Regions from separate parts of the Paenibacillus sp. FSL F4-0122 genome, predicted to be linked through region 3. Evidence: riboswitches for the same ligand, from Rfam matches in the RefSeq annotation. Region 3 holds a riboswitch; each other region holds the start of a gene.
The links. Region 3 has a riboswitch for cyclic di-GMP ahead of MHH49_RS06665 (transglutaminase-like domain-containing protein). Riboswitches for the same ligand answer to the same signal wherever they lie in the genome.
Positions count from the first base shown of each region.

Region 1: another riboswitch for cyclic di-GMP. It lies ahead of MHH49_RS20265 (thiamine pyrophosphate-binding protein); the one in region 3 lies ahead of MHH49_RS06665 (transglutaminase-like domain-containing protein).
Region 2: another riboswitch for cyclic di-GMP. It lies ahead of MHH49_RS10705 (NPCBM/NEW2 domain-containing protein); the one in region 3 lies ahead of MHH49_RS06665 (transglutaminase-like domain-containing protein).
Region 4: another riboswitch for cyclic di-GMP. It lies ahead of MHH49_RS08020 (anti-repressor SinI family protein); the one in region 3 lies ahead of MHH49_RS06665 (transglutaminase-like domain-containing protein).

Region 1 is NZ_JBBODI010000001.1:4,681,034-4,686,034, forward strand. Features, by position in the region: gene MHH49_RS20260 (carboxymuconolactone decarboxylase family protein) at 40-408, opposite strand; gene MHH49_RS20265 (thiamine pyrophosphate-binding protein) at 419-2,059, opposite strand; cyclic di-GMP riboswitch class I at 2,215-2,311, opposite strand; gene MHH49_RS20270 (methyl-accepting chemotaxis protein) at 2,486-3,736, opposite strand; gene MHH49_RS20275 (helix-turn-helix transcriptional regulator) at 3,858-4,814, opposite strand; gene MHH49_RS20280 (SDR family NAD(P)-dependent oxidoreductase) at 4,974-5,001, shown strand, end outside.
Region 2 is NZ_JBBODI010000001.1:2,497,522-2,502,522, forward strand. Features, by position in the region: gene MHH49_RS10690 (Crp/Fnr family transcriptional regulator) at 1-205, shown strand, start outside; gene MHH49_RS10695 (EAL domain-containing protein) at 261-1,244, shown strand; gene MHH49_RS10700 (hypothetical protein) at 1,361-1,927, shown strand; cyclic di-GMP riboswitch class I at 2,085-2,171, shown strand; gene MHH49_RS10705 (NPCBM/NEW2 domain-containing protein) at 2,430-5,001, shown strand, end outside.
Region 3 is NZ_JBBODI010000001.1:1,574,967-1,579,967, reverse strand. Features, by position in the region: gene MHH49_RS06680 (glycosyltransferase family 2 protein) at 1-784, shown strand, start outside; gene MHH49_RS06675 (GtrA family protein) at 771-1,178, shown strand; gene MHH49_RS06670 (class D sortase) at 1,281-1,940, shown strand; cyclic di-GMP riboswitch class I at 2,060-2,142, shown strand; cyclic di-GMP riboswitch class I at 2,217-2,297, shown strand; gene MHH49_RS06665 (transglutaminase-like domain-containing protein) at 2,311-3,120, shown strand; rRNA gene MHH49_RS06660 (16S ribosomal RNA) at 3,488-5,001, shown strand, end outside.
Region 4 is NZ_JBBODI010000001.1:1,887,123-1,892,123, forward strand. Features, by position in the region: gene MHH49_RS08000 (hypothetical protein) at 1-434, shown strand, start outside; gene sipW (signal peptidase I SipW) at 436-1,026, shown strand; gene MHH49_RS08010 (TasA family protein) at 1,117-1,725, shown strand; gene MHH49_RS08015 (helix-turn-helix domain-containing protein) at 1,895-2,224, shown strand; gene MHH49_RS08020 (anti-repressor SinI family protein) at 2,332-2,487, opposite strand; cyclic di-GMP riboswitch class I at 2,515-2,599, opposite strand; gene MHH49_RS08025 (2-oxoglutarate dehydrogenase E1 component) at 3,070-5,001, shown strand, end outside.

The DNA of each region.
Region 1 (5,001 bases), 3.1 Mb from region 3:
ATAAAGTCGAATTTTGTATATTGTTGTCGAACTGTTGGGTTATTGGATTTCTTCTATGGTTGCAAGCAGGATATTAAAAGCTGTGATGATTCTAGGTGCCCCTATAACGGGTACTAAGTGTAATAGAATACCTTTAAGCTGTTCTACGGTGACTCCAACACGAAGGGCCATGACATAATGAACACCCAGCTGTTCGAATTGACCCATTGAAATTAAAGATGAAATGACTGCAATTTCCTTCCAGTCAGGGGCTATAGTATTACGTTGAAAAATATCGCCATAGGCATTCCCCATAATAAATTCAGCCAAGTCAGGGAAGTGGTCTTTAATTGGAGCTAGTGCTTTTGCGCCATAGTCTCCTGATAGATTCGTGAAGTGGTTGAGACCACTGTTGATATTTTCCTTCATGGTTAGCCTCCTAGTTTAGGTTCAAAGTACGGTGTGCAGTCGGAGGGACTTCATCACGGTCTGTTAGTAGTTCAATAACGGCAACATGGTTTAGAGCTACCGCATCTTTAATTGCAGCTGTGAATTCATCCGCAGTCTCACATTTGTAGCCTTTAGCACCTAGAGATTCAGCGAATTTCACGGCGTCCATTGGTACTTCATATAGAGTTCCATCGATACGACCTGTGGTTTTCTCCATACCCTTAAGAGCCATATCTAGTTGCTTATTATTGACCACGATAAAGATGACAGGGATATCTTTGCAGACAGCGGTGTTAATCTCAGTGCCGAGCATCATGAAACAACCATCACCTGTAATGCAGAGGACAGTTTCTTCAGGAGCTGCAACTTTTGCACCAATAGCCATGCCGATCGAATTACCCATGCAAGCAAAATAAGCATCAAAAACAAAGCTGCCCGGTTTCTTAACCTTGTACCATTTTGCAGCGTGGAATCCATGGCTTCCATCATCAACGAAAATTGAATTATTATAAGGGATCAAATCACTTAAAGTGCTCATTACTGAAGCCAGTGAAAGATTCTTGAGGGTTGGAAGCTCTTCTGAATAATCAGCATTGGCCAAAGCCTCACGTTTGGTGATTGTGCTTGGGTCAATATGATTTAGGCAGTGCACCAAATTATCGCGCAGGTCCCCAGTGACCGGTATTGTTTTGGACAATAGGATTTTTCCGACAAAGGTTGGATCAATATCAAATTGAATTAAAGTTGCTGGATGATTCTCCCGTTTAAGATTACAGATGGTCATATCACTTAAACGTGATCCAAGCACTATAAACAGATCGCTTTTATTCAATAAATCATCCCCGTGGGTCGAACCGCCAACGCCAATAGGACCATGATAGAGTGGGTGATCCCAGACTATAGCCCCTTTTCCACCAGGAGATGTTACTACAGGAATATTAAAAGTTTCTGCGAGTTGAACAAGCTCTTTATGTGCTCCGGAGCGGTTAATTCCTTTACCCGCAATAATCAAAGGATTCTTAGCAGCTTGAATAGCATCGATGACTCTATCGATATTAGCTTGACTAATTAGAGACTCTCTTTCAGGGATTACAATATTGCATTCTTCCAATACTTCAGTTTGTACATCAAAAGGAATACAAAGATGAACAGGACCCCGTTTGGCCAGGGCCACAGAAATCGCATGATTAAAAATAGTACCAAAGTGATCCCCACGTTCAACCAATTTACTGAACAAGGTGGCAGGTCTGAACATATCAGCTAAATCAGCCAGAAAAGAGGTGGAGTCCTGACATTGAGGAATTCCAAGCTCTGTAATGGATTGGTGGCCAGTAATAAACAGGACAGGTAGGTTGTTAGCTTTCGCATGAGCTGCTGCTGTGAGCAGGTTAGTTCCACCAGGACCAGAAGTACCAAATGCTACGCCTAGGTTACCCGTTTTCAGCGCATACCCTGCTGCTTCGAATCCGGAGCTTGCTTCATGTCTGCCGGGAATAAATTCAATACCGTAATCGACCATCTTTAGAACTATTGGACAAATCGATTTGCCAATGATCCCAAAAGAATGGGTGACTCCTAGGTTACGTAGTGCTTCCGCCATGTAATCTGCGACTGTCTTCAAAAGAAACACCTCACAAGTTTTTTGATATATATTAGTTATTAATCTACCGAATAGATACGATAGATCAATATACTCAAAAAGTAAAAACCTGTGCTCTATAGTAAGCACAGGTTGGTGGCATAAGGCGCCGCTAAGACTGAACAATAGTTCAGCCGTCCTGGTTCCTCTGCAACCTGGCAATCATGGCCTCAAACGAAAAAATGAGGCTGTAGATCCATGGTTTTGCGTCATCCTCTTTCGAGGATTTTGCCAATATTAATTTATAGTTGATAAGAATAATTTTCCTTTACAATATATTCCTCATTAATTTTTGTCAACATAATCCGCTAAAAAAACTCGAAATTTGACGAAAGTCTTGTCCAAGAGATGAAGTTTTGTCTCGCGAAAAAAACTGCCACCTAAGACTCAGCTTAGGTGGCAGTTGATAGTTTTGAACTAGAATTTAAAGATATGAATGGTTTTTTGCAGATTAAATACGGCCTGGGTCATTTTTTCCGTTTCTTCTGCAACAGACTGCAGGGCATTAATCTGTTCATTCATAGCCGCCGATACCTCTTCAGTGCCTGCAGCGGTTTCTTCGGTGATTGCTGAGATATTCTCAATTGCACTGGAAATTTTCAAGGCACTTTCTAGCATAAGATCACTCTCCGCAGAGAATGAAGAGATTTGCTCGGTAATGTACTGCACGCTTTGTACAATTTGTGCGAAAATATGGGCAGATTGAGTGATCATTTCATTCTGAACCTGCACAACCTCTTCATTGATGGCGATATTATCGATGGCTTGTTTAATATCTGACTCAATGCTGCGGACCAAACCGAATACTTCTTTTGTGGAAGCCGTAGATTCCTCAGCAAGCTTGCGAACCTCTTGAGCGACAACGGCAAAACCCCGACCATGCTCTCCGGCACGAGCAGCTTCGATGGAGGCATTGAGTGACAGCAGGTTGGTCTGCTCAGCGATCTCTGTGATGGTCTTGGTGATCATCGTAATCCCGCGGGCATTTTGTGAGAGAGCTTCAATAGTATCAGCCACTTTTTGTGTAGCCTCTATGTTTTTACGCATGCCTTCAGCCTGTGTATCTACGGATTGGCGCCCTTGCTCAACAAGTTCTAAGGTATGTATTGAACGTCTGTTCATTTCTTTGGTGGAGTTCGTATAATTGGATACTTTGGTCTCAATGTCTTTAATGGATTCTGTCATATCAGCGATATCCGTAGATATTTCATTTGCACCAAGAGCGAGCTCGGTAGAAGAAGAGGCTACTTGTGCCATAACAATTTTCAGGTTCTGGTTCTTATCTTCGATTCCGCGGCTTGCATCCATTACTTGACGGGTGATCTGCGATGCATCGGTCAGAATCTTCTTGAGCTTATCAATCATTGTGTTAAAGGAGCGGCTTACGTCACCCATTGAACCATTTTCGTCCGCTCTGCTAGTGAAATCCCCCTTCGAAATACTGTGAGATACATTAGCAATATCATCAAAAGATGATGTAAGCGTTCTCTCCACGAAGCGAGCAACAGGTAAAGTCAGACCTGCAAGAACAACTACTAGTATAATTCCTACGAGAAATTGACCTAGAATCATTAACGTAACTAAGACAGGAATTGCAAACAGTGCGGCAACGAGGTAACATCCGGCAACAATTCTTTGTTTTAACGGAAGTTTGTGCATCCAGCTCATTGGTAAAATGTCCCCCTTATTAAATTTTATGTAATGGTGTTATTATAGGGGATTTATAGGTCATTGGTCTATAGAGAAGTGTCATAAATCTTCTTTAAGTAGTAGATATTTAGAATTCATGTCAAAATTCCTCATATATTGTGGAAATTGTTTTAATAGCAGACTTTACCATCCCTACTAGTTCGGTAGGAGCTAAAACAATAACTGAAGGAGAAAAAGAGAGTACGATACGACAGGCAGATTCTATAGTATTAAACTCGGCCTCTACGTTCATCCACCCAGTATTAGCAGAGGGTTCTACTAAAGTTATAGTTACATATCTTTCACGTTGTAATTCTTTAAGAATAGACTCATTCACCTTTAATTTCACTACATATTTTGGCAGAGCTGCTTTAAAAGCTAAAGTCGACTGTTCCCAGTAGCTTTTTAAATCAAAAGTCTCAGGTCTGACAAATGATTCATTAGTTGCTTCAGCTTGTATTAATCTTGACACGCGAAAAGTCCGCATATCACCCTCGGTTCGTGCCACTACATACCACACTCCACGTTTTGCGACTAACCCAAGAGGTTCAATAAAACGTTCCTTCGTCTCGTCATTCCGTGGGTAAGTGATCTTTACTTTACGATCTTCCCAAACAGCTTCCTGCAGGATAGATAGGAACGGATAGGTCTCGTCGGAAGGGTGCCAGCTGGCACCATCAATATGGATGCGCTGGCTTAGGTAACTGGCTGGATTATTCGTCCTAGATGGCGAAGCAGCCTCCAGCTTGAGTACGGCAGAAGAAAAGTCGTTTTGTATACCCAGATCTTTTAAAATCGAGGAGTCTGCGGACAGCAGCAGAGTAGCAATCTCTGAGGGCTTCATACCCGTTAACGAGGTTCGGTATCCTTCTGTGAGCATCCAGCCCCCTTCGCGTCCCCGTTCGGCAAGAATCGGTATTCCTGCTGTACATAAGGCTTCCATATCTCTAAACACAGTTCGTTCAGACACTTCTAAGGTCTGGGCTAGCTCACGGGACGTCATCTTTCCACGATTTTGCAGCAAAAGTAAGATGGATAACAAACGATCGGCTCTCATTAAGGGAACATTCCTCCTCCTAATAAATGTTAGTCAGTTCTTAATTAATTATTATATTATATATGTCAGTTGATGTCATATTAAAGAATTATACTTATATAAGGTAAGGATTAAATATAGAACATTTAGAGAAAAACAAATGTAGAAAGGATTGAGAACATGTCTTTAAAAGGAAAAGTAGCATTGG
Region 2 (5,001 bases), 920 kb from region 3:
AAGATTTGGAGTAGAGGAGCAAGGCAAACAGAGGATTGATCTTCGATTGACCCATCAGCAGTTCGCGGATATGATCGGAACGTTAAGGGAGACGGCTACCCTTGTGCTTAAAGATCTGCAAGAGCAAAAGATTATTGAGATTCAACATCAGCAGATCACCGTGTTAGACGCGACATATTTACTGGAGTATACGGATTTCGATTGAGAAGAGCCGTTCCGGGATCTTTTTCAGAGAATCGATTATTAAAGGGGTTATGAATATGGCTTGTAATCATTGTGTAGTAAGAGAGCTGAATTTTCAAATCAAGCCTCATGGTGAGCTTAATCTTAGGGTTTTACCTAAGGTTATTCATCACTTGAGTAGAAGTAATACGATACATAAGGTAGAAGAAAATGTGATTACGATTAAGGAAGCTGAAGCGCGAGATCTTCTAGATTTCTGTAACGATCATATGGAGTCCGGGAAAATTGAATTTCGTATAGATGACCAAGCATGGAGACCTCTATCCGAGATGTCTACTGTAATGGATATGAAGTGGATTGATGAGGTTATCACTAAGGGTCTTGTTACTTGTTACTTCCAACCGATTGTGAACGTAAGGGAAGAGATTTTTGCATACGAGCTTTTATCGAGATTTAAAAAAGAAGATGGATCCCTTATCTATCCTAATGAGATCTTTGCGGCAGCACGGAATCGTGGGCGTTTATATGCTTTAGACCGGTTATGTAGAATGACTGCCGTAAAATATGCTGCGCCCTTAAATAAAAAAACGTTTATTAATTTTATCCCTACATCAATTTACGCTCCAGAGTTCTGCTTAAGATCAACGGTTGAATTGGCTAATCAATTAGGTGTCGATCCCTCTCTTTTTGTCTTTGAAGTTGTTGAAACGGAGAAAGTGGATGATCTCGCTCATTTGAAAGCTATTTTGACATATTACAAGGACCGGGGATTTGAATACGCTTTAGATGATGTTGGGGAAGGCTTCAGCACAATCGAGATGTTATTGGAGCTTAAACCTCATTACATGAAGTTAGATATGAAATATGTTCAAGGCGTGTCCAGTGATCCGAACAAACAGAAAATAGCTAAACAATTTTTAGAAAAGGCTTTAGAAATCCAATCTGTTCCTTTAGCAGAAGGTGTGGAGTTTAGAGAGGACTTTGAATGGCTTAAGCAGAGTGGTTATCAGTTGTTTCAGGGATATTTATTTGGAAAGCCTGATCCTATTCCCAAACAGTAATCCTAATGAGTATATATCGGTCCAGAGGATGAGATGAATTTCAGGTCAGAGTCTGAGTACAGCCAACCCCCGGGGTTGTATAATTTAGGTAATTTGAAAAGGGGGACGGGATGGATATGAAATGGCATCAATTTGTAACGCGCTGGGCGGATTCTAGGGGCTTTGATGGACGAGAAATTGATTATCAATGGCCTTCTCCCTCATTTCCGGTCATCAGTATTCGTAGTAATTTAGGGCGATACTCAGGTCAAAAGTATGGTCATGGAAGTAAACCCCGTGTAAAGACAGCTGTTGGTTTAATCGCTATTGGAGATGTAGCTGTCGGATTGATTTCCATAGGTGCGATAAGCGTGGGCGTACTTTCCTTAGGAGCAATATCACTGGGAATGTGGTTAGCGATTGGAGCAATAGCACTTAGCTGGCTTGGCTTCGCAGTGGGAGCGATTGCGATTGCAGGAGTGGCTGTAGGAGCGATCGCAATCGCGGAAAAAGCGTTGGGGGCCATCGCCATAGGGGATACGGCGTTTGGTGCGATAGCGATAGGCAGGATCGCTGGGGGTGCCATAGCTATCGGACAATGGGCATATGGTGTAATCGCAGTTGGCGAACATGGTTTCGGATTAATTCCCATCACGGGCGATGTGTGGAATTGGTTCCGGCGTTTGTTCGGATCGGGGAGTTAATTAGACCTCCAGTCCTAAAGGATCCCATTCTCTTCCGGGATAGTCGATAAATAATATCTATCACATGAGAAAAACTAATTGCAATTACCTATACTCATTTCATACCAATTAATCATGCGATCAGATCTAGGCTTATGTTACTCTTTGAATGTATTCGAAACTTCATAGGCAAACCTATGGAAATGTAGGGACGCAAAGCTATAGGGACTAAGGTTATCATAACTATTGTCAGCCAGCTGCCAAAGAGTGTGTAACGCTTTTTGTTAAAATATAAGAAAGTATAAGTTATACACCTATACTTAATATCTTATATTTCTCGCTTAAACGCTTACCGTCCTTATAAGGACGCCGAAGGCGTTTATGCTTGTTAAGGTTTAATAAAAATTAAGTCTTAATTTTTAGGCGACTTTATACGCAATCAAGCTACTCTTTTGGGGTAGTTTTTTTTGTGCCCATTTTTGGGCACTGGAGAGATTCATATGACATCTGGGGGTAAGAAGAGATGAAGAAAATGATTGCGATCGCTACATCGGCGGCCATGTTGGCCAGTTTTTCGAGTGAGGCAGGTTATGCTTTAGCAAGTGAGGCAAGCAAGGTAAATGTAACAAAAACAGTCGCGCAAAGTAAGGTCAACTTATTAAGCAACGCTTCGGTTATTCCGTTTGAGCTGTACGGCAAGGATGTTCTAAATGCCTATAATGAGGTTTTTAGAATGAATCCAGCAAATATTAAAACCATCACAAATAACGGTGGCAACTACTCAGGCTCACCTATAGCTAAGGCTATGGATGGGGATATGAGCACGCATTGGGAGACTGGCAAACCGAATAGTTCAACGTTTACGAATGAGGTTGTGTTTGTTTTCAATGAGTCCACTGAATTAAATAGAATGGTCTACGCCGCTAGGCAATCTGGTGCTAAAGGTAAAGGTTTTGCTCAAGAATTTGATATCTATGGCTCCACTACAGATGCAGGCGATTTCACACTCGTGTCTTCTGGAGAATATAAAGGCTCAACCGGTGATGTAGTGGAGATTCAGTTCGCACCTACGGCTTTTAAGAGATTTAAATTTGTCTTCAAAAAAGCCAACCAAGATTGGGCGAGTGCGGCTGAGTTTTCTTTTTATAAAGAGGATAGTGTCTCTGCTAAAATGAAAAATTTATTTACAGATGATACCTTGAGCCAAGTTAGTGCTGCCTTTAATACGACAGAGAAATTAACAGCTTTAGAGAATGAAGTGCAGGCACATCCACTGTATACGCAGTTTAAAGAAGAGATAGAGAATGCAAAGATCCTTTTGGAGAACCATCAGGTAGATGCAACGGCAGCCAAGGTTTCGAAGCTAAAAGGGTATGGTACAGCCTATGAAAATGCCTATAGCCAAGCTTATAGAATGCCAAATGCAAACGTATCAAAAGTAACGGTGAACGGTGGAAGCTACCCAGGTACGAAGCCTGAATATATGCTGGATGACCAGCCCACTACGCATTGGGAAACGAACAAAAACAATGATGCAAGCTTCACGAATGAAGTCGTGTTTGAACTAGCGCAAGCGGAAGTGCTGGACAGAGTGGCTTTTTTGGCTAGAGATAACCGCAAAGGATTCCCAGAGGCTTTTGAAATCTATGCATCAGAGACGAGTAAAGGAGAGACCTTCCAACTTGTATCTAGCGGAACCGCGATTAGTACCAATGATTTTCTGGAATTTAAATTCGAACCGACGAAGTTTAAAAGATTAAAATTTAAGTTCACAAAAGCTAATATTAACAGACCTTTTGCGGCTGAATTTAGATTTTATACAGAAGATAAAGTAAGCGAAGCTGTAAATGGTATTTTCACAGATGGAACGATGAGTGCGGTTGTGTCTGCTTATAATAACGTTGCAAAAATCAATGAATTGGAGGAAGCGACAAAAGTACATCCGCTCTATCCAATCCTTAAAGATTCATTGGAACTAGCTAAGAAGCTGGTTAATGGCGAGGTTCAAATCGAAGGTACCATCATAGAGGCGGAGCAGCGTGGAGATATGAAAAAACATGCTCAGCAAAACCTGAGAATAGGCTTCGGCACGAACAACCAGCCTACAGGACTTGCGGCAATGCCTGGCGAGACCATCAATGTTTATGTGGATGCTGCTTCGGGTGATAAGTTGCCTTCTTTGATCTTTTCTCAACAAGAGGGAGCTTGGAATAGTTGGGCTAGGGGCGTACAATTGCGTGCGGGCAAGAACACTATAACTGTACCTGAAATTGCAACGACTAGTGCTTATGCTCATGATGTAACTAAGGGCGGAACCGTTTATATCGTAAATCCCTATACAGCTGAGGAGCAAGGGAAGGCGCCACTGATCCGCTTCGAAGGTTTAGAAAAGATTCCTTTTATGACCAAGACCACGGATCCAGAACAATTCAGAACCTTCTTAACCACATACAAACAAAGATTAGACGAAGATAAAGCGGCTCATCCAAATGTTCAAGATCGCAAACTTATCGATGTGGTAGAAATGGCCAGCGATCATGTTATTTTTACAGGAACTGCGACTGAAGCGTACAACAAATTTATTACGCAAGGAAATAACCCGCTGGATACCGTAACTGGGTATGACACCTGGATGAAAAGCATTTTTACCTTCTATGGCTTGGATGGCAGTAGTGAGATTCATGATGCCAAGCTAATTCGTGAGAATATTCGATTGATGCAGCCTTATGGTGCGATGTATGCAGCGGGAGATCATACAGGGATCCAACTTGGAACAGTAGGAACCATGTTAGGTGATTTTAACAAAGCTTATCCGGGCTGGGGACTGAATCACGAAATTGGGCATCGCTTGGCTATGGGTGAACGGGAATATGGCGAAGTAACTAATAATATGGTGTCTATGTTTATGTCTGTCGCGGCGAATTCGATAGATAATCGTATACCGTATGAATCAGATATCTATAAATATGTCCTCGAAGAAAATAAAGTGGTTATGAATCAGCAGGGCTTATTTGCACAACTCGGAGCCTATTGGCAGCTGGAGCTGGCACATCCGGGATACTGGACAGAGCTGACCAAGCTATATCGGGAGCGGA
Region 3 (5,001 bases):
TGACTTCTCGCGTAATTTCGGACATCAGGTAGCGATTACAGCTGGCATGGACTATGCCGAAGGTCAAGCGGTTGTTGTTATTGACGCTGATCTTCAGGATCCTCCGGAGGTCATTTTGCAAATGATCGAGAAGTGGAAAGAGGGCTACGACGTTGTATATGCGAAACGCCTGAAGCGCCACGGAGAAACGATGTTCAAAAAGGTCACCGCGAAGCTTTTTTACCGCCTGCTCAGCAGTATGACAAGTGTGGATATTCCTACGGATACAGGCGATTTCCGTCTTATTGACCGTAAGGTATGTGATGTCCTGCGGGGACTTAAAGAAAAGAACCGCTATGTCCGAGGTTTGGTGAGCTGGGTTGGCTTCAAGCAGACTATGGTGGAATATGAACGGGAAGAACGTTTTGCCGGAGAAACCAAATATCCGCTGAAGAAAATGATTCGTTTTGCGTTAGATGGCATCACCTCTTTTTCACATAAGCCGCTTAAGATTGCTACGTATATTGGATTCTTCCTTTCATTCTCTAGCTTTCTCTATTTATTTTTCGTCTTGTTTCAAAAGATATTTTTCACCTCCTGGACGGTTCCGGGCTGGGCTTCCATTGTAGGCGTCAATCTGCTCTTTAACGGTATCGTTCTGATGCTGTTAGGTGTGATTGGGGAGTATATCGGACGGATTTATGACGAGTCTAAAGATAGACCGCTATACATTGTTAGTGAGACTAAAGGCTACCAGAACGAAGAACAACTGGACCGCCGGAAGGACCACAATGATGTCAGATAAGAACTTGCGTGCTGCATTCATACAGTTCCTTAAATTTAATGCCGTAGGTTTGCTCAATACGCTTATTGATTTTGTGATTTTCACATTGTTGAATTCACTAGGGATGGTATACGCATTGGCGCAGGTGATCTCCTATAGTGCAGGTACGGCGAATAGCTTTATTTTGAATAAAAAAGTAACCTTTCGTGATCGCAACCGGGGGAATAAAGAAGGCTTCGACCGCGTGCAGCTGGTCAAGTTTATCGTGCTGAATCTGGTAGTGCTCGGAATATCACTGCTGCTAATGCATCTGTTGACAGACAGACTAGGTATTCAAGTCTTGATCTCCAAGGTGCTGGTTACCTTTATCACGGTGATCATCAATTTCTTTGGAAGTCGTAAATGGGTATTTTAAACATTAATTTCAGGCAGAAGGAGTTGCTATGCTTAAAGGCAAGTAGCTGTTTCTGCTTGATTTGTATATAACCATAGAAACAATATACGGAGGTGAATAACATTGCGTAAATTCTCCTATCTACTCATACTGGCTGGGATACTTATCATGTTATATCCGACAGCTAACGAATGGTACAACGACAGGCAGCAGGAGAAGTTATTAGAAACGGCTGAACTAAGCACTGCCGATAGTACTCCCCAGCCAGATTTGAAGAGCAGGTATGCTGAAGTTACTCAGCTGTTAGCAGAGGAATCGGTTCTGGATGCTCAGGCACAGTCCCAACCCCAAGAGACAGAAAAGCCTGAACCGGAGATTGAGGTCGGTGGCAAAGTAATCGCACTAATTGAAATCGGTAAGATTGATTTGAAGCTGCCTGTATTAGAAGGGGCTACAAAAGCTAATATGAAACATGCTGCAGCCCATATGAAAGAAACGGCACCCCTTGGAGAGATCGGAAATGCTGCAATCGCGGCGCATCGGGCTAGAACTACGGGTCGTTTGTTTAACAGATTGAATGAGGTTGTTGTGGGGGATGTTATCACGGTAAAGACTAGTGATCAGGTGTTTAACTATGAGGTATACGATATTTCTGTTGTAGATCCGAGTGATGTCTCCGTTCTTGACGGGAATGACAAGGATAAGATTCTTACTCTGATTACATGTGATCCGCTAGTGAATCCAACGCATCGGCTGATTGTTCATGCTAAATTAACAAAATGAGAATAGTGAATGACAAGAAAACACAAATACCGGGAGATATTTATAAAATAATGGGTAATCTAGTAAATTAGGTCTTGTTCACAACTATAAATATGATAGTATTATACTATAAAAGCTAAACACGATAACGGCAAACCTTCCGAAAGGTAGGGACGCAAAGCTAAAGGGCCTTTTCCCGAAAGGATGGCAGCCAGCTACCGAATGAAGAGGCTTTTTTTGTTTGTTTCAAATGGATTCTATCAATTATATCTAGTAAAGCTAGAACAGATAGAGCTTATACGATAACGGCAAACCTATCGAAAGGTAGGGACGCAAAGCTAAAGGGCCTTTCCGAAAGGATGGCAGCCAGCTACCGAAAGGAGTTTTATCCGTGAAAAAGGTATATTTTATGCTGGTGGCGTTGTTCGTCCTAATGACTTCAGTTCCGGTAAGTACAGCTCAAGCTGCAAGTGCAGATGCCAGCTGGTTGATTACATCCAAAGTGGCTCAAGGTGTTATTGGTATTAACTATGATATTCCGAAAGATAAAAGAATCAAACTCATGATCACCAAAGATAACAGCAGCTATACTTATAACTTGTATGCTTCTGGACAAGCTGAGGACTTCCCTTTGCAACAAGGAAATGGGACTTATAAGGTTTCGGTTCTGGAGAACACAACCGGTAATAAATACAAAGCGTTATATTCCGAAGTAGTAGACGTAACCATGAGTGACTCGAATTCCGTATATTTGGGCTCCGTACAGAATGTGAAATGGAGTTCTTCTGATAAAGCGATTGTCAAAGCTAAACAATTAGTACAAGGCAAAACAACAGACGAAGAGAAAGTTAAAGCGATCTATAACTATGTAGTTGCGAATGTACAATATGACTACTCTCTTGCTAATAGTGTAACTACTGATTATATTCCAAGCATCGATAAGACATTGACTACTAAAAAAGGGATTTGCTATGATTACGCTTCTCTTTTTGCCGCAATGCTGCGGAGTGTAGATGTTCCTGCTAAGTTGGTAATGGGGAATACAAGCTACGTTACGCAATATCATGCCTGGAACGAAGTATTGCTTAATGGGAAGTGGGTTACCATTGATACTACAGTGGATGCAGGACTTGCAAAGAGTGATAAGAAAACCGATTTAATTAAAGCCTCAAGCAAATATACTGCGGCAAAATACTATTAAATTCGCCGCTAGAAACATAACTCTATTAAATAAACAACTAGCTTAATTATTAAGCTAGTTGTTTATTTTTATATTAGGGGTTGCTTTTCTATTAATAGTTGGGGTATTATAGGTAAGCGTTGTTAGACAGCGTACAGGCGATACAGACGAGGCTGATAAAAAGCTTCGAAAAATAAAGCTTGCATTTCTGAAAACAACATGATATATTATAAGAGTTGCTGCTGATACATTAAACGGCGTCAACGAGAACTTGATCTTTGAAAACTGAACAACGAGTGAGTAGGAAATCACGTAAGTGATATCCAAAATTAGAGAATTAATTTTCTCGTCAGATGTTTCAAAATGAGCATATCGCTCTTTTCAATACTAATTGGAGAGTTTGATCCTGGCTCAGGACGAACGCTGGCGGCGTGCCTAATACATGCAAGTCGAGCGGAGTTATTTTGAAAGCTTGCTTTCAAAATAACTTAGCGGCGGACGGGTGAGTAACACGTAGGCAACCTGCCCTTCAGACTGGGATAACTACCGGAAACGGTAGCTAATACCGGATAATTTCTTTTTTCTCCTGAGAGAAGAATGAAAGACGGAGCAATCTGTCACTGAGGGATGGGCCTGCGGCGCATTAGCTAGTTGGTGGGGTAACGGCCCACCAAGGCGACGATGCGTAGCCGACCTGAGAGGGTGAACGGCCACACTGGGACTGAGACACGGCCCAGACTCCTACGGGAGGCAGCAGTAGGGAATCTTCCGCAATGGGCGAAAGCCTGACGGAGCAACGCCGCGTGAGTGATGAAGGTTTTCGGATCGTAAAGCTCTGTTGCCAGGGAAGAACGTCCGGTAGAGTAACTGCTACCGGAGTGACGGTACCTGAGAAGAAAGCCCCGGCTAACTACGTGCCAGCAGCCGCGGTAATACGTAGGGGGCAAGCGTTGTCCGGAATTATTGGGCGTAAAGCGCGCGCAGGCGGCTATTTAAGTCTGGTGTTTAAACCTTGGGCTCAACCTGAGGTCGCACTGGAAACTGGGTGGCTTGAGTACAGAAGAGGAAAGTGGAATTCCACGTGTAGCGGTGAAATGCGTAGATATGTGGAGGAACACCAGTGGCGAAGGCGACTTTCTGGGCTGTAACTGACGCTGAGGCGCGAAAGCGTGGGGAGCAAACAGGATTAGATACCCTGGTAGTCCACGCCGTAAACGATGAGTGCTAGGTGTTAGGGGTTTCGATACCCTTGGTGCCGAAGTTAACACAGTAAGCACTCCGCCTGGGGAGTACGGTCGCAAGACTGAAACTCAAAGGAATTGACGGGGACCCGCACAAGCAGTGGAGTATGTGGTTTAATTCGAAGCAACGCGAAGAACCTTACCAGGTCTTGACATCCCTCTGAATCTGCTAGAGATAGCAGCGGCCTTCGGGACAGAGGAGACAGGTGGTGCATGGTTGTCGTCAGCTCGTGTCGTGAGATGTTGGGTTAAGTCCCGCAACGAGCGCAACCCTTAACTTTAGTTGCCAGCAGGTAATGCTGGGCACTCTAGAGTGACTGCCGGTGACAAACCGGAGGAAGGTGGGGATGACGTCAAATCATCATGCCCCTTATGACCTGGGCTACACACGTACTACAATGGCCGGTACAACGGGAAGCGAAGCCGCGAGGTGGAGCCAATCCCATCAAAGCCGGTCTCAGTTCGGATTGCAGGCTGCAACTCGCCTGCATGAAGTCGGAATTGCTAGTAATCGCGGATCAGCATGCCGCGGTGAATACGTTCCCGGGTCTTGTACACACCGCCCGTCACACCACGAGAGTTTACAACACCCGAAGTCGGTGGGGTAACCCGCAAGGGAGCCAGCCGCCGAAGGTGGGGTAGATGATTGGGGTGAAGTCGT
Region 4 (5,001 bases), 310 kb from region 3:
AATCGGCAACCTCAGGTATCACTACCCTTCAAGATAAACTCCAAATGATCAGTCAGACTCGCGAGCAAAAACTAGAAGAGCTTGAAAAAGCTCGGCTAGAAGAAGAGCAAGCAAAGAAAGAAGAAGAAGCGAAGAAGGAAGAAGAACGTTTGGCTGAGGAGAAAAAGCAACAAGAAGCCGAGGATAAAGCGAAAGCTGAGGCAACCCCTCCAACGTCAGGTGAAGCTGCTCCGGAAGCCCCAAATAAAGAACAACCTGAAGCCCCAGCCACTGACCCGGTTAAGCCGGAAATTGGCGAAGAGCTCACAATTCCAAAAGATGTTCCTCAGCAAGAGGCTCCACAAGAGACGGCAAAGGCGGAAGACAGTACGACTACCCCGCCGGTAGCAACCCAAGCTCCTTCGGACCCTCAACCTGAGAAAGGTGGAGAATAAGATGCGAATTAAAAAAATTATCAATAATACCTTATCGAGCTTAATGCTTGTGATCTTTATTCTGCTGGTGGCAGCCGTAGTGTTATCCAAGGCCTCCGGTGGTGAACCTGCTTTCTTCGGATATGAGATCAAAACCGTACTCTCAGGATCGATGGAACCAGGAATTCAGACAGGCTCAATTGTCGCATTAAAACCCGGAGGGGATATGAATCGTTTCAAACCAGGCGATGTCATCACCTTTAGGAATGAAGATAATCTGCTCATTACTCACCGAATTGTAGAAGCGACCGTCAATAACGCTACTGGTGAAGCTGTTTATCGCACTAAAGGCGATAACAACGACGCGCCCGACATGAACCCTACCAGTTCTGTGAATGTTGTAGCTCAGTATACCGGGGTCACTGTACCCTATGTCGGTTACGCTATGAATTTCGCGGTTTCCAAAGCTGGAAGTGTAGTCCTCATGATCGTGCCTGGCTTGATGCTTCTGCTCTATGCTCTGTATACCTCTTGGAAGGCTGTAGCTGCATTAGAAAAGAAAAATGCTGCCCTACTGCCAGCCTCACCGCCCCCAACAGAAACACAGCCCTAAGTTGATTGTCCACTTCCGCTTACGAACCGGAAGATACAATATATAAATTTTATAAAAAATTCAAACACAAATTTGAGGAGGAATTTTATTATGGGTATCAAGAAAACATTGGGTCTTGGCGTAGCATCTGCAGCACTGGGTTTATCATTAATCGGCGGAGGAACCTTCGCATACTTTAGCGACACTGCGCAAAGCACAGCTACATTCGCAGCGGGCACGCTCGATCTGAACTCCGACCCTTCTGTCATCGTTAATATTCCTAACCTGAAACCAGGTGATACGGTAACTAAATCCTTCAAATTGAAAAACGATGGTTCGCTCGATATCGGATCTATTATTCTGAATACATCGACTCAAATCACGGATGCTAAAGGAGATAACTACCTGGATTTAGCCGAGTTCATTAAAGTTAAATTCCTTAGAAATAATGATAAAGGAGTACCTATCGTCTCTCCTGAAAATGTAGTTTATGAGACTACACTTGCTGCTTTAAAAAGTCAGCATCCGGATCTCGTAAAAAATACAGGTTGGGATCAACTCTTTACCGAAGCATCCGGTATTAAAGCCGGTACCAACGACAGCTTCTCCGTCCAATTCGAATTTGTGGAAAATAACCAAGATCAAAATATTTTCCAAGGCGATAGCTTAACACTGACTTGGGATTTCGTAGCTAAACAAGGTGCGAAAAAAGACTACTAAGATCAATAAAGTAATTTAATAAAATACTCGATGAGCAGCAGATCCTGAATCCGGCCACGGATAAGCAGATTGCTGCTCTTCTCTTTACAATAAACTTTGTCCGATTTATTGATATTTGCTATACTAATAACAAAAATTACGGAGGGGCGTCAGCATAGTGCCACAGAATATGGGCCAACGTATCCAGCAGCTCCGCCTAGACAAGGGTTTCTCCCTATCTGAGCTTGCGGACAGAGCAGATGTGGCTAAGTCGTATCTTAGCAACGTGGAGAGAAACATCCAATCCAATCCATCCATCCAGTTTATCGAAAAAATCGCTGACGCGCTTCAGGTATCCATTCATGCCCTACTCTATGGAGAACCCAATGATGCAGAGGAATCACATTTAGATTCGGAATGGTTCCGATTGGTGCAGGAAGCTATGGACTCAGGCATTAGCAAACGCGAATTCAAAGAATTTCTGGACTATCAGAAATGGAAGCTCGATCAAAAGGATTAATACTTCCTACTAATCTGGTACGATCCTCTCTTCTACTAAATCATATCGAAAAAGGGCACAGCGAAGAACCGCTGTGCCCTTTTTCGATATGTAACCCCTCTAATGTATTACTGCACGATCTGCACAGTTTTCTCATGAAAGAACTGGCGGATTTCATCTGCCTTAATGCCAGCCTTCTTAGCTGCTAATAATAAATGTACCCACTCTTGATCCAGATCAATAAACTGCTGTTCTCTGTTGCTACCCTGGTTGGACTTTTCCAAAAAATCTCCCCCTAAGATTTTACGTCCCCAGGCAATCCGGCTGTCATAGTATCTCTACCTTAGACCCGCGACTTTGTGCCCCTGCCTTTCGGCAAGTTTACCTTTTACTGGACCCTTTTCACGAAAGGATCTACTTAAAAAACTATAAAATTACTATCTGCAATAACATTATACAAAAAGAAAGCGGAAAAGTGTGTCGATTCCTGGTTACTTTCTATTTTAAAAACGAAAAATAAAAGATTTTTTTTCAAAGATCTTGTCCGATTATCACGATACTCGTCCGTTACATAAAATAAATTGTACTAGCAAAATAAATATTTACTGACCTAATAGTTAAAAATAAGGATAATAGAATCATTTTAATAGGCCTTTAGAATGGGTAATGAGAAGAAACACCCTTCTTTTCATTAGAACAAGCTAACCCATACCATTTTGCGAACGTATTGGACGAAAGAATGAATTGATTACAGTGGCCGAAAGTAGCACAATAAGATGAGAAATGAAACCGCAATCATCACAGCTCCAGTAAGCGTTGACACAAAATGTCACGTATGGAGTTCATCCGTTAAGGAGGATGTATTCATGGCAGCCAAAGAGCCCTATAACGAATCCATTTGGAGTAAGTATTACGGACCCAATTTAGGCTACATTCAAGAAAGATATGAACAGTTTGTGAAAGATCCCTCCACCGTAGAAAATAATTATCGCGAGCTTTTTACAAATTCGGGACCTCCTCCCCTAACTCCGGATAGCGAACCGGCTCCTCAGCCGCGCATCTCGGGAGACACCGAATGGCTTAGAAAAGCAGTAAGAGCTTCCAAGCTAATCGCCAATATTCGTATATATGGCCATATGGCCGCTGAAATTGATCCGCTGGTACGCGATCAGAATCCCATGGCAAAATATCTTGAGCTTGAAACCTATGGGCTGACCCGCGAAGACCTGATCGCACTGCCTGCCACGCTTATATGGGAAAATGCGCCGAATGATGTGCATACCGGATGGGATGCCGTGCAACGTATGCGTCAGGCATACACCAAGACCATCGCCTATGAATTCGGGCATGTGCATGAAGAAAAAGAACTGCAATGGCTAAATAGACAGGCAGAATCCACCAGCTCACCAGCACCCCTAAATAATACAGAACGCAAAGAGCTCCTGAACCGCCTGATTCAGGTAGAGCAATTTGAAACCTTCCTCCACAAGACTTTTGTAGGTCAGAAGCGTTTCAGTCTTGAAGGCAATGATGCTCTTGTGCCGATGTTAGATGAAATCGTACGTGCTGCTGCACATGACGGTGCGGAGCATATTTTGATGGGCATGGCGCATCGCGGCCGCCTCAACGTTCTTGCACATATTTTGGGCAAACCTTATGATATCATATTTTCAGAGTTTCATCATTCTCCGAACAAGGAGCTTTTCCCTTCCGAAGGCTCCACAGGCATTAACTATGGTTGGACAGGTGATGTGAAATACCATCTCGGTGCAGACCGTGCTGTCCGTGAAGGAGAAACCGTACGCACAAGAATAACACTAGCGAATAACCCAAGTCACTTGGAATTCGTCAATCCTGTTGTGGAAGGTTTCACTCGTGCCGCACAAGAAGATCGGAGCACTGCAGGACTGCCGAAGATTGATACCAGTAAAGCTATGGCGGTGCTGATGCATGGCGATGCTGCTTTTCCAGGTGAAGGCATTGTTGCAGAAACGCTTAATATCGGCAAACTTCAAGGTTATCAAAATGGTGGGACGATCCATATCATTGTTAATAACCGAATTGGTTTTACGACTGAAAGTGAAGATTCCCGTTCTACGCATTATGCGAGTGACATCGCCAAAGGGTATGAAATCCCAATAGTCCATGTCAACGCTGATGACCCAGAGGCCTGCGTAGCAGCTGTACGTTTAGCTAGCGCATACCGCCATCAATTCAAAAAAGATTTCGTAATTGATCTCATCGGCTACCGCCGTCATGGTCACAACGAAATGGATGATCCTGAAACCACACAACCTATTGTCTACGGTAAGGTTCGCAATCATCCAACCGTCTACAAGGTTTATGCAGAGAGACTGAAAAACGAAAAGGTTCTTACCGCCGAAGACGTACAAAAGATGAATGCTGAAGCAGAAAGCGTATTGCAGCGTGCGTACGATAATATGAAGGAAGGCAATCATAAGAAAAAAGAACCCAAAGCCTTCATTCCTCTACAAACAGACCGCGCAGCGGCAAACACTACAGCGGTATCTATCTCCAGCCTGCAGGAGATCAATCGTGAACTGTTGACGGTTCCTGCTGGATTCCAGGTTTATCCGAAGCTGGAGCGCATTTTACAACGTCGTAAAGATGCACTGAATGAGGGTGAAAAGGTCGACTGGGCACTGGCTGAAACATTAGCCTTCGCTACCATTCTGAAAAATGGAACGCCCATCCGACTGAGCGGTCAAGATGCCCAGCGCGGAACCTTCGCACATCGCCATCTGGTGCTGCACGACAGTAAAACAGGAGATTTATTC